3 regions of the Streptomyces sp. NPDC127068 genome follow, and region 1 is predicted to be linked to each of the others. Evidence: riboswitches for the same ligand, from Rfam matches in the RefSeq annotation. Region 1 holds a riboswitch; each other region holds the start of a gene.
The links. A riboswitch is a leader RNA that binds a small molecule or an ion and turns the genes downstream of it on or off. The one in region 1 is predicted to bind cyclic di-AMP.
Positions count from the first base shown of each region.

Region 2: it holds a riboswitch for cyclic di-AMP, as region 1 does, so the genes downstream of both, ACFWIA_RS15600 (peptidoglycan DD-metalloendopeptidase family protein) here and ACFWIA_RS19675 (M23 family metallopeptidase) in region 1, are expected to answer to the same signal.
Region 3: it holds a riboswitch for cyclic di-AMP, as region 1 does, so the genes downstream of both, ACFWIA_RS22635 (C40 family peptidase) here and ACFWIA_RS19675 (M23 family metallopeptidase) in region 1, are expected to answer to the same signal.

Region 1 is NZ_JBHXEN010000029.1:78,544-82,383, forward strand. It holds gene ACFWIA_RS19665 (M16 family metallopeptidase) at 1-173, shown strand, start outside; gene ACFWIA_RS19670 (M16 family metallopeptidase) at 197-1,564, shown strand; cyclic di-AMP (ydaO/yuaA leader) riboswitch at 1,811-1,973, shown strand; gene ACFWIA_RS19675 (M23 family metallopeptidase) at 1,986-2,777, shown strand; gene ACFWIA_RS19680 (GntR family transcriptional regulator) at 3,018-3,713, shown strand.
Region 2 is NZ_JBHXEN010000021.1:60,563-64,402, reverse strand. It holds gene ACFWIA_RS15605 (SGNH/GDSL hydrolase family protein) at 1-33, opposite strand, end outside; gene ACFWIA_RS15600 (peptidoglycan DD-metalloendopeptidase family protein) at 260-1,273, opposite strand; cyclic di-AMP (ydaO/yuaA leader) riboswitch at 1,278-1,436, opposite strand; gene ACFWIA_RS15595 (tyrosine-protein phosphatase) at 1,899-2,696, shown strand; gene ACFWIA_RS15590 (DUF6126 family protein) at 2,707-2,886, opposite strand; gene ACFWIA_RS15585 (helix-turn-helix domain-containing protein) at 2,883-3,557, opposite strand; gene ACFWIA_RS15580 (aspartate aminotransferase family protein) at 3,678-3,840, opposite strand, start outside.
Region 3 is NZ_JBHXEN010000036.1:79,700-83,539, forward strand. It holds gene ACFWIA_RS22620 (helix-turn-helix domain-containing protein) at 1-390, opposite strand, end outside; gene ACFWIA_RS22625 (ATP-binding protein) at 680-1,138, shown strand; gene ACFWIA_RS22630 (DUF6328 family protein) at 1,171-1,755, opposite strand; gene ACFWIA_RS22635 (C40 family peptidase) at 1,888-2,361, opposite strand; cyclic di-AMP (ydaO/yuaA leader) riboswitch at 2,366-2,563, opposite strand; gene ACFWIA_RS22640 (hypothetical protein) at 2,864-3,166, opposite strand; gene ACFWIA_RS22645 (ATP-dependent Clp protease proteolytic subunit) at 3,173-3,840, opposite strand, start outside.

The sequences.
Region 1 (3,840 bases):
AGCGGGTCCTGGACGTCACCGCGGAGGAGGTCCGGGAGGTCGCCGCGGCGCGACTGCGGCCCGACAACCGCGCGGTGCTCGTCTACGAGCCGCTGGACCACCCGGAGCCCGACGCGGACGGTGCCGCCGACGCCGGGGCCGACGAGAACGCAGACGAGGAGGCGGCCAAGTGACCGAGGCCCAGCCAGTCGTGACCATGGACTTCCACCCCCAGCCGCAGCCCGGTGACGCCCGCCCCTGGGCCTTCCCCGAGCCCACCCGCCAGACGCTGGGCAACGGCCTGACCGTGCTGCGCTGCGACCGCCCCGGACAGCAGGTCGTCGCCGTGGAGGTGCTGCTGGACAGCCCGCTGGACGTCGAGCCGGCCGGCCTCGACGGAGTCGCCACCATCATGGCGCGGGCGTTCTCCGAGGGCACCGACAAGCACACGGCCGAGGAGTTCGCCGCCGAGCTGGAGCGCTGCGGCGCCACCCTCGACGCGCACGCCGACCACCCCTGTGTCCGGATCTCCCTCGAAGTGCCCGCCTCCCGGCTGCCGAAGGCCCTCGGGCTGCTCGCCGACGCCCTGCGCGCGCCGGCCTTCGCCGACAGCGAGATCGAGCGCCTGGTCCGCAACCGGTTGGACGAGATCCCGCACGAGACGGCCAACCCCGGCCGGCGCGCGGCCAAGGAGCTGTACAAGCAGCTGTTCCCCGCGGACGTCCGGATGTCCCGCCCGCGCCAGGGCTCCGAGGAGACCGTCGCGGCGATCGACTCGGCCGCCGTGCGCGCCCTCTACGAGAAGAACGTGCGGCCCGCCACGGCGACCGCCGTCATCGTGGGGGACTTCACCGGCGTCGACGTCGACGCGGTCCTCGCGGACACCCTCGGGGCCTGGACGGGCGGTCCGGCGACCCCGCGCCTGGTGCCCCCGGTGACCGCCGACGACAGCGGCCGGGTCTTCATCGTGGACCGGCCGGGTGCGGTCCAGACCCAGGTGCTGATCGGCCGTCTCGGGGCCGACCGGCACGACCGGGTGTGGCCGGCCCAGGTCCTCGGCACCTACTGCCTGGGCGGCACGCTCACCTCGCGACTGGACCGCGTGCTGCGCGAGGAGAAGGGCTACACGTACGGCGTGCGGGCCTTCGCCCAGGTGCTGCGGTCGACGGCGAACGGCACGGGCGCGGCGCTGCTCGGCATCTCCGGTTCCGTCGACACGGCGTCGACCGGGCCCGCGCTGGAGGACCTGTGGAAGGTCCTGCGGACGCTCGCCGGCGAGGGCCTGACGGACGCCGAACGGGACGTCGCGGTGCAGAACCTGGTGGGCGTCGCCCCGCTGAAGTACGAGACGGCCGGGGCTGTCGCGGGCACCCTCGCCGACCAGGTCGAGCAGGAACTCCCGGACGACTACCAGGGGCTGCTGTACCAGCGGCTCGCGGCCACCGGCACCGTGGAGGCCACGGCGGCCGTCGTGAACGCCTTCCCGGTGGAGCGTCTGGTGACGGTGCTGGTCGGCGACGCGACGCAGATCGAGGAGCCGGTGAAGGCGCTCGGCATCGGCGAGGTCACGGTCGTCTCCGGCTAGGAGCGACCGCGGTGGGTGCCGTTCCGTCGTCCGACGGGACGGCACCTCCGTGCGTCCGGCCGGCGTTTCACGCACCGTCAGCGCGGCGCCCCCGGGCGCCGGGCCCGGATGTCCCGAAAGCGCCGGACGTTGCGGTCCGCGGTGTGGCGTGCGCAACAAAACCGCCGATCCGTTTGTCGTAGGAAAGATCTCCGGCTTAGCGTCAGGTCGACTGCCCGTCGTGCGGTACGCCGCAGCCGCGGCACCGGACAGTCATCGCCGAATCCCCCTACGGCGCGAGCCTGGGGAGCCGGGGACCCAACCGTCCCTGGGGTGAATCGGACGCCCGTCGCCACGCGGAGGGGGTCCGTAGGAGACCTTCCTGCTCCGAACCCGTCAGCTAACCCGGTAGGCGAGAAGGAAGGAAAGGACCACCCACTTCATGGCGTTCACCCGCGCCACCGGGAAGCACCGTCGTCCGACGCGCATGTCGCGCACCACCGCGAACGTCGCGGGCGTCGCCACGCTGACCACCACCGGTGTCATCGGCACCCTCGCCTCCCCCGCCCTGGCCGTCGACGAGCCCTCCGCCCTGGAGGACACGGGTCTCACCAAGACGATCTCCATCGGGGACGCCGTCGCCGACGAGATCGACACCCAGGCCGCGGTGCAGCAGATCGCCGCCGACGAGGCCGCCGCCCTGAAGCTCGTCGAGGCGGAGACCAAGCAGCGCCTCGCCGAGCAGAAGCGCCGGGCCGAGGCCGAGGCCGCGAAGGAGCGCGAGGCCGAGGAGCGGGCGGCCCGCGAGGCCGAGCGCAAGCGCCTGACGACCTACGTCAGCCCCGTCGCCGGTGGCCACGTCTCCACCTCCTACGGCGCGGGCGGCAGCATCTGGTCCTCCGGTACCCACACCGGCATCGACTTCCACGCCGGCACCGGCACCCCGATCCAGTCCGTCGGCTACGGCACCGTGGTCGAGGCCGGCTGGGGCGGCGCCTACGGCTACAACGTCGTCATCAAGATGCACGACGGCACCTACACCCAGTACGCGCACCTGTCGTCCGTGGCCGTCACCGCGGGCCAGTCGGTCACCGCGGGCCAGCAGATCGGCCTCGCGGGTGCCACCGGCAACGTGACCGGGGCGCACCTGCACTTCGAGGCGCGGGCGAGCGCCGAGTACGGCTCCGACCTCGACCCCGTCGCCTACCTGCGCGCGCACGGCGTGTCCCTCTGAGCCTCCCCCCAAGGACGGCACCACCGAAAGCCCCGGCTCCGGCCGGGGCTTTCGTCGTTCCCGGACCGCGGGCGCCCTACCGGCCGAGCGCCCCGTGACCCGGTCGCCGGCGGGTAATCCATCGTCCGGAAATTCCAGGGAACGGTGAAGAGCGGTCGGAAATTCCGGCGAGCTGCAATAGAGTCACCGAATCAATGTCGATCGACCGCGTTTCGCGGGCACGGAAGCGGAGGTCCCCCCATGCGCATTCCCGCCCATTCGGTATGCACGGCCATTCGGGACGACATCGTCAGCGGTGCACTGGAGCGGGGGAGCCGACTCACCGAAGACGTGCTCGCCCGCCGCTACGGAGTCTCCCGCGTCCCGGTGCGCGAGGCGTTGCGCACGCTGGAGGCCGAGGGGTTCGTGGTCACCCGTAGACATGCGGGGGCCTGTGTCGCCGAGCCGACCGACCGGGAGGCGGCCGACCTGCTCGACGTGCGACGGCTGCTGGAGCCCCTGGGGGCGTCCCGCGCGGCCGAACGGCGCACGGACGCCCATCTGAAGGTGCTGCGCGGACTGGTGCGCCTGGGGCAGGAGCGGGCGGGGAACGGGACCGGGGACGAGCTGCGTGCCCTGGGCAGCTGGTTCCACGAGACGCTGATCCAGGCCTGCGCCAGCCACGGGCTGATCGCCATGCTCACCCAGGTGCGGCACAAGACCGCCTGGATGTACACGGTCGAGCCCGCTCAGCGGCCCGCCGAGGAGTGGACGGAGCGCGGGGCGATCATCGACGCGGTGGCCCGGCGCGACGCGGAGCGGGCCGGCGTGCTGATGGCCGCGCACACGGAGCGCGGGATCGCGGCCCACCGCCGCAAGGCCGCGCGTCGCCCGGAGCCGCTCCGGCGCTCGGGGACGTCGAAACATCCCGTCAACACGGGAAGCGCCGTCCCGTAACAAAGGGCCGCCACGATGTGACCGTCGATCACTGGCGCCGCGCTTGGCGAAGGAATTCGCTGGAATGCGTCGTGCCGTGGTGTCGTTTACTTCGAGCGGGGATCGCGCGGGGAATTTCGGGAATGCA
Region 2 (3,840 bases), on a different contig from region 1:
GTCAAGGGCGAGGAATGTCGACTCTGCTGTCACGTCGGCCCATTTTTCACCTCTCCACGTGACCTACGCCACCGTAATAATGCGCCATGGGGCTTGACGGCACGTGATAAAGGCCATGCGACTCATTTCGTCGAGTCGGGAATAGCCCGGCTCCCCCGCACCGCTCGGCGCCGCCCTGCACCGGTGCCGACATGCGACGCGGGGCCGTATCCGTCGATACGGCCCCGCGTGGGCTGGTGCGGCCGGTGGCCGCGGGGGGTCAGATCGCGACGCCCTTCGACCGCAGGTAGGACAGCGGGTCGACGTCGGAGCCGTAGGACGGGGAGGTGCGGATCTCGAAGTGCAGGTGCGGTCCGGTGCTGTTGCCGGTGGAACCCGCGGTGCCGATCTGCTGGCCGCCCGAGACGGACTGGCCCGCGGAGACGCCGAGCTGCGAGAGGTGGGCGTACTGGGCGTACTTGCCGTCGGCGAGCTGGATGATGACCTGATTGCCGTAGGCGCCCGCCCAACCGGCGGAGACGACGGTGCCGGAGCCGACGGCCTTGAGCGGGGTACCGGAGGGGACGCTGAAGTCGACGCCGGTGTGGTAGCCGCTGGACCACATGCTGCCGGAGGCGCGGTACGGCGTGCCCACACCGCTCGCGACCGGCAGCGTGTAGCCACCGGCGCTCGCGGTGGCGGCCGGGGCCTGGGCCGCGACGGGCACGGCCTTCGGGGCGGCGGGCTTCGGCGCGGCGGGGGCCGCGGGGGCCGCCTGCTCGGGCTGCGCGGCCTGGGGAGCGGTCGCCTGGGGAGCGGCGGCCTTCGGGGCGGCGGCCTTCGGGGCGGCGGCCTGGGGTGCGGCGGGCTTCGGCGCGGCCTGCTTCGGCGCGGTGGCCGTGGCTGCGGCCTTGCCGCCGAGGGTGAGCTTGAGGCCGGGCGTGATCAGATCGGGATTCGATCCGACGGCGGTCCGGTTGTCCTGATACAGCCGCTGCCAACCGCCGCGCAGGTCCTGGTCGTCAGCGATCTTCGACAGGTGGTCGCCGACCTTGACGGAGTAGGTCGTGAGCTCGGCGGGCTGCTGTGCGGGCGCCTCGGGGGCCGCCTGGGGCGCCACGGCGACCGAGGTCGCGGGGGCGAGCGCGGAGGCGGACTGCGGGGTCGCGGCCTGGGCCTGGGTGGCGCCGATCAGCGGCAGCGCAAGGGCTGCCGCACCACCGGTTCCGGCGATGGCGATCGTCCGGACGAGCCGGGCGGACTTGGGACGGCGGTGCTTTCCCGTCGCGGGCATGGTGCGTTCCTCTCCGGCGCCTACGAGGTGAGCTGTCGGGTTCGGGCTGGAGCTGCCCGGCCGCGCTCGCGCGGCTTCACCCCGAGCCGGTCCGGTCGCCCGGATGCGGCGTACTGCGTGTGGGTTCCCCGCTCCTGCCGATGTCGGGTGGTGAGATGGGGATACCGAGCGGCGGCAGGACTAGGCGTCCGCCCGGAGTGAGCGTGACGCTAAGCGAGCGGGAACGGCCCCGACAACCGAGCACCCGTCAGCGGCCTGCTGTTTCTTGATCCTCGCCGCTCGTTCCGGTCACCCTGCGTCGATGGCGGCGGGGCTCGCCGATGCCAATTCCCGGGCCGGGGCGGGCAGCCGGCGAACCGGTGATCACCACCCACCGTGACCACTATGATCCCGGTCACGACCTCTCCCCCTAGGGCGCCTTATTTCCTGGCCAGTTACACCAAAGCCGCTCAATCCGACCAAAGGCGCAAATCACCCTTTCATTGGTGGATTCCCTCATGCATGACATGGCTGAGGATCACCAACGAAAGCCCTCGTGCAAGGTGATTGTCCGAGCAAGTGATGTCGTATCGTCTGAAGCGCCCCGCTGACGGACGGCGCCGGCGGGGGACTGGGAGGAGCCCCCGTGACGCAGCAGATCCCGTCCACCGAGCCCGAACTGACCGGCGTGCGCAACTTCCGTGATCTGGGTGGTCTACCGACCGCGGACGGCAGGCGGGTCCGACACGGGGTGCTGTTCCGCAGCGGCCACCTCGCCCACGCGACCGACGAGGACCGTCGCTACCTGACCGGGCTGGGGCTGCACACGATCTTCGACTTCCGCAACGACGCCGACCGCGGGCTCGACGGCCATGACGTGGAACTGCCCGGCGTGCGCAACGTCAACCTGCCGCTGAGCGACCCGGCCGACGGCGCGGAGTTCTGGCGGATGGTGCGCCGGGGCGACCTCGCCCAGCTCCGCGCCCTCCTGGCCGGGGGGCGGGCGGTCGAGCAGATGGTCACCTCGTACCGCGTGCTGATCGAGGAGCGGACCGCGGAACACGCACGGGTGCTGCGGGCGGTCGCGGAGGACAGCGTGCCGGCGCTCCTGCACTGTGCGGCGGGCAAGGACCGGGCGGGCCTGTCCATCGCCGTGACCCTGCTCGCACTCGGCGTCGAACGGGACGCGATCGAGGAGGACTACCTGAAGTCCAACGCCGCGCACCGGCGGTACCGGGTGCAGCGCAGCGCGGACGCGGTCGACGGGTACGCGCCGGAGGTGATGGAACTGCTGAGCCCGCTGTTCGACGCACGCTCGGAATACCTGGCGGCGGCCTTCGACAGCATCGATCGATGTTGGGGCGGCACGGACGCCTACCTGACGCAGGCCATCGGGCTCACGCCGGACCTGCGCGCCCGCCTCCGGTCCCGGCTGCTCGACTGACGTCAGCGCCTCACTTGGCTCCGACCTCGAACAGCAGCCAGATGAAGGCGGCGACGAGGTGCCCGACCGCGACGTAGATGAGCAGTCGGATCCAGATGCTCGGCGGCATCTTGTCCTCGATGCGCGGGCGCGGGACGGGCTGGACCGCCGGGGGCGCCGCCGGGTCGGTGGGGGGAACGGGCTCGGTCATCGGAAGTCTCCCGGGGTGTGGACGTCCGTCGGGCCTAGGCACAGCGCGGCGGTCGGGCTCTGCAACAAGGTGTGCACGAAGAGGAGGTCGGTCCCGTCCTCGTCGGCGGCGCCGATCCGGTGCGGGGTCAGCGAGTCGAAGTGCGCGCTGTCGCCGGGCGCGAGCACATGGGTGCTGTCCCCGAGTCGCAGCCGCAGCCGTCCGGACAGGACGTACAGCCACTCCTCGCCGGGGTGCACCCGCACGATGTCGCCCTGGGTGCCGTACGGCACCCGGACGCGGAGGGCCTGCATGCCCCGGCCGGGGGCGCCGGCCTGCCAGTAGGTCCAGCCGCCGGCGCGGGTGGGTTCCATGGTGGCGGACTCGACGATCGCCTCCCGGTCGGCGACGGTCTCGCCGAGCAGTTCGGAGACGGTGGTCCCGTAGACGCGGGCGAGCGACAGCAGCATGGGCAGCGACGGCTGCCGACGGCCGGTCTCCAGCCGGGACAGATGGGCCGGGGACAGCCCGGCCGAGGCTGCCGCGGCCTCCAGCGTCAGTCCGGCGCCCCGCCGGCGCTCCCGCAGTCGGGGGGCCACGACGGGCAGCTCGCCAGCGGGGCCACCGGCCGGGTCGGGGGACCCGGCGGGTGGCTGCGGCTCCTCGTGGGGAGTCGACTCGGAGGGGTTCATGTCATCGATTGAGCCAGAAAAGTGCCTCCCGGGCAAATCTCTTGCCTAGGAGGTAAAAGCTGGAGGTCGAGAACCGCGGGACACCCCGGCCGGGCCGCGTCTCCCCCCGCCCGGGCCGCGTCAGCGGTTCGCGACGGCCTGTTTGACCAGTGTCCTCCCGAAGTCCCACATCAGCCCACCCCCGCTGTGTGCGTCGTCCATCACGGCGGTGAAGGCCGTGACGAAACGATCGACGTCCGCCTCGTCCACGACCAGCGGCGGGATCAGCTTGATGACCTCCAGG
Region 3 (3,840 bases), on a different contig from region 1:
GTAGCCGGGGGTCTGGAGCAGTCCCGGCACCACCACGGTCTCCAGGGTGCGCACCCGGTTCGCCTGCTCCTCCAGACAGATGAAGTCCCGGTAGGCGGGCGGCAGCAGCTGCCGGTAGTCGTGCCACCAGCGGTGACCGGACGCGCCGTCCGGTTCGGCGAGCGCGACGAGCAGGTCCCGCAGCGACTCGTCGTCGACCTGGTAGAGGTCGAGGAGGAGCCGCACGTCATCGGCCTTGACCCCGCTGCGCGCGGTTTCGATCCGGCTCACCTTCGACTGGTTCCAGCCCGCTCGTCGCGCGGCCTCCCCGCTGGTGAGGTCCGCGTGGACGCGCAGCCGGCGCAGCTCGGAGCCGAGCTTGCGGCGGCGTACGGCGGGGCGGTGCTGCATGGCCGACTCCTTCCGGCCGGTGGGTGGTCCACCGCCAGACGGTAGAGGATGCGGCGACCGCGGGGGCGCGAGCGGCGTGCGGAGGTAGCGAGGGGGCGTACTGCCGGACTCGCTGGCCGGCGCGGAAGAGTTCACCGCTTCGAGCGACAGATATATGCACATCCTCGTGGATCGGCCCCCGTGACCGGCGCGCAGATGGCAGGCTGGCCGCAGCACCAGTCCGGGACCGTCCGCGAACCATCCGCCTCACGCCGGAGTCCGGTCCCGGTGGGAAAGGGACGACGTCGCCATGGCAGATCATCAGGAAGCATCCGTAACCCTGCCGAGCGAGCCCGCCTCGGTCCCCGTCGCGCGTGCCTACGTGAGTGACGTCCTCGCGGACTGGGGCATCCCCGCCGATGCGGGGGTGACCGACACGGTCCGGCTGATCGTGTCGGAGCTGGCGACCAACGCGATCCAGCACACCCTCGGTCAGTCGCCCACGTTCACCGTCGACGTGGAACTGCTCAGGGACGAGCAGCTGCGCGTCGGGGTCACCGACAGCCACCCGCGCCATCCCCAGCGCCTCCCGGCGGCCGTTCAGCAGGACAACGGCCGTGGCATGGCCATCATCCGCTCGCTCACCGTCGAGCACGGGGGGCGGCTGTCGGTCAGTCCCACCCCCGAGGGCGGCAAGACGGTGTGGATCGCCCTGCCCGTGCAGCGGTGGTGGCGCTCGCCCAGCGCTGACCGTCCCGCCCAGCGCTGAGGCGCGGGGGCGTGCGGAACGACGAGAACCGGTCAGGGCGGGCCGTCACCGCGCCGTCCCGGACTTCCCCGCCGTGCCCCCGGGGTCCCGTCCGGATTCCGTCCTTCGCCCGCCCAGGAGGCCCGTGCGGCCGAGCGGCGGTTCAGGCGCCGCAGCACCTGCCAGGGCAGGACGACCCACAGTCCCGCGCACACCGCCAGGGTGCCCACGGCGGCGGCGACGCCCCCGGCCCGGCCCACGGCCACGTCCACCGCGAGCAGCACCGATCCGGTGAGCGCCAGGGACAGCGCCCCGAGCCCGAGTTCGGTCAGCCGGGACGACACCCACACGATGTCGGGCTTGGCACCCCGTCGGAACAGGTAGCGGTGGATCGCCGCGGGGGCCGTGAACAGGGCCGCGGCGAGGATCGCCAGGCACAGGGAGACCACGTACGTACTGCGCTGCACGAGGTCGAGTGACGGGAAGCGGGGCGTGAACGCGAGGGTCAGCAGGAAGGCGAAGAGGATCTGCACACCGGTCTGGGTGACGCGGAGTTCCTGGAGGAGTTCCCCGAAGTTCCGGTTGGCCCGCTGCATCGAGCTCTCCGCGAGGGGACGCTCGGACCGCTCATCAGTCATGTGTCATGGGTAACCGGTCCGGGCTGCTTCAGCGGGGACCGAAAGGGTGGGGAACGCACACGCCCCGTTCCCCACCCCGTCAGACGGTCAGCACACGGGTCCCCGTGCGCCCCGCTCAGTTCGTCGCATCGCTCACCGCACCCGTCCGTACTTGACGCTCTTGGTCCAGATCTTCGTGAGCCGTACCACGTCGCCGGTTTTCGGGGAGTGCCACATCTTGCCGCCGCCGGCGTAGATGCCGACGTGGTAGACGTTGCTGCCCGAGTAGAAGAAGACCAGGTCTCCCTTGCTACGGTTGCTCGCCTTCACGCGCTTGGTCTTGTTGTACTGGCCCGCAGCCGTACGGGGCAGGTTCTTGCCCGCCTTCTTGTACGAGTACAGCGTGAGTCCGGAGCAGTCGAATCTGCTCGGCCCGGTCGCGCCGTACCGGTAGGGAGCGCCCTTCTTCGAGGCGGCCACCTTGAGTGCCTTGGTCGCGGACGTCGCGGCGGTCGCCTCTGAGGCGGCGCCGGGAGCCACTATGCCGCCGCCTACGGCGACGAGCGTCAGAGCCGAGGCCGTTCCGGCCCTGGTCAGCAGCGACGGGACACGATTGAGCGCAGTCATTGCGCAACCCTTCGTCAGCCGCCTGTGAAGGATGACCTGTCGGGTTCGGGCAGGCGAAGATGCCCGGCCGCTCACGCGGCTTCACCCCAAGGGCCCGCCCGGATCTCTCCGGCGGCCCGTCTTGCTCGGGTCCTCCACTCCTGCCGATCCACTCCTGTCGACCTGGCGTCCGGGCGGCGGCAGGACTCGGCGTCCGCCCGGACCGCCCCGCCGCTGTGGCGGGGGCTTGTCGTCGGAAGGGATCTTCACGCATGAACACCGGAAAAACCGAACGTTACCGCTGGTTTGTGAGTCTCCTCACCCCTGACCCGTTCAGGTGGACAGTCCTCCGAGCGGGCGCAGCCGCGGACATCGGACGACGTCTGTACCAGCGGTGAAACGTCGTTTGCTAAGGATCGGGTAGACATATGAAGCAAGTCGGAACCCCTTGAATGTCTACCCTTTAATACGCTGATCGGGGGTACCTCGTCCGGGCCGTTTCGGGTGACTCTCGGACGCCGGGTCAGTTGCCGTCCGGTGGCACCCCGACGCGCGCCGCCCGTCGTACGCCGTCCAGGGTGCGCAGCGCACGGGCCAGCGTGTCGGCGTGCACCTGGCTCTCGCCGCGCTGGTGCATCAGCGCCAGCGCGTCCCGCAGCTCCACGGCCTTGCCGACGAGCGCCTGCGCGGCGCGCAGGCCTCGATAGGTGTCGTCGGCGCGCGCGGGATTGATCCGGCCGAGCAGGTCCACGGCCTCCAGGTACCGGTCGATGAGTTCCCCTTCGGCGCGGGTCAGCGCCGGCAGCGGGGGCAGGTCGGGAAGCACCGTCGCCTACCGGGTGGCCCGGGTCGCGGGGGTGCCCTTGCGGCTCGCCACGATCCGGTCGACGAGTCCGTACTCCAGGGCCCGGGGCGCGTCGAGGAACAGGTCGCGCTCGATGTCCGCGGCCACCCGCTCGCGCGGCTGCCCGGTGTGCCGGGTCAGCAGCTCCTCCAGCAGGTCGCGGGTGCGCTGGAGCTCACCGGCCCGGGCCGCCAGGTCGTCGGCCCGGCCCTGGACGGGTTCGGCGAGCGAGGGCTGATGGATCATCACCCGTGCCCCGGGCAGGGCGAGTCGCTTGCCCGGCGTGCCCGCCGCCAGGAGGACGGCCGCTGCGGACGCGGCCTGTCCCAGGCAGATCGTCTCCACGTCGCAGCTGAGGAAGCGCATCGTGTCGTAGATCGCGGTCATGGCCGTGAACGAGCCGCCGGGCGAGTTGAGGTACAGCGAGATGTCCCGGTCGGGCGCCGCGTGTTCCAGGTGCATCAGTTGGGCCGTCACGTCGTTCGCCGCGGTGTCGTCGATGGGGGTGCCCAGCATCACGATCCGCTCGTCCAGCAGCTTGCCGTACGGGTCGAGCGTGCGCGGGCCCCAGGAGGTCCGCTCGGTGAACCGGGGCAGGACGTAGCGGGCCGCCGACTGAAGGGTCACGACGATCGCCTCCTCTGAGGAAAAAATGT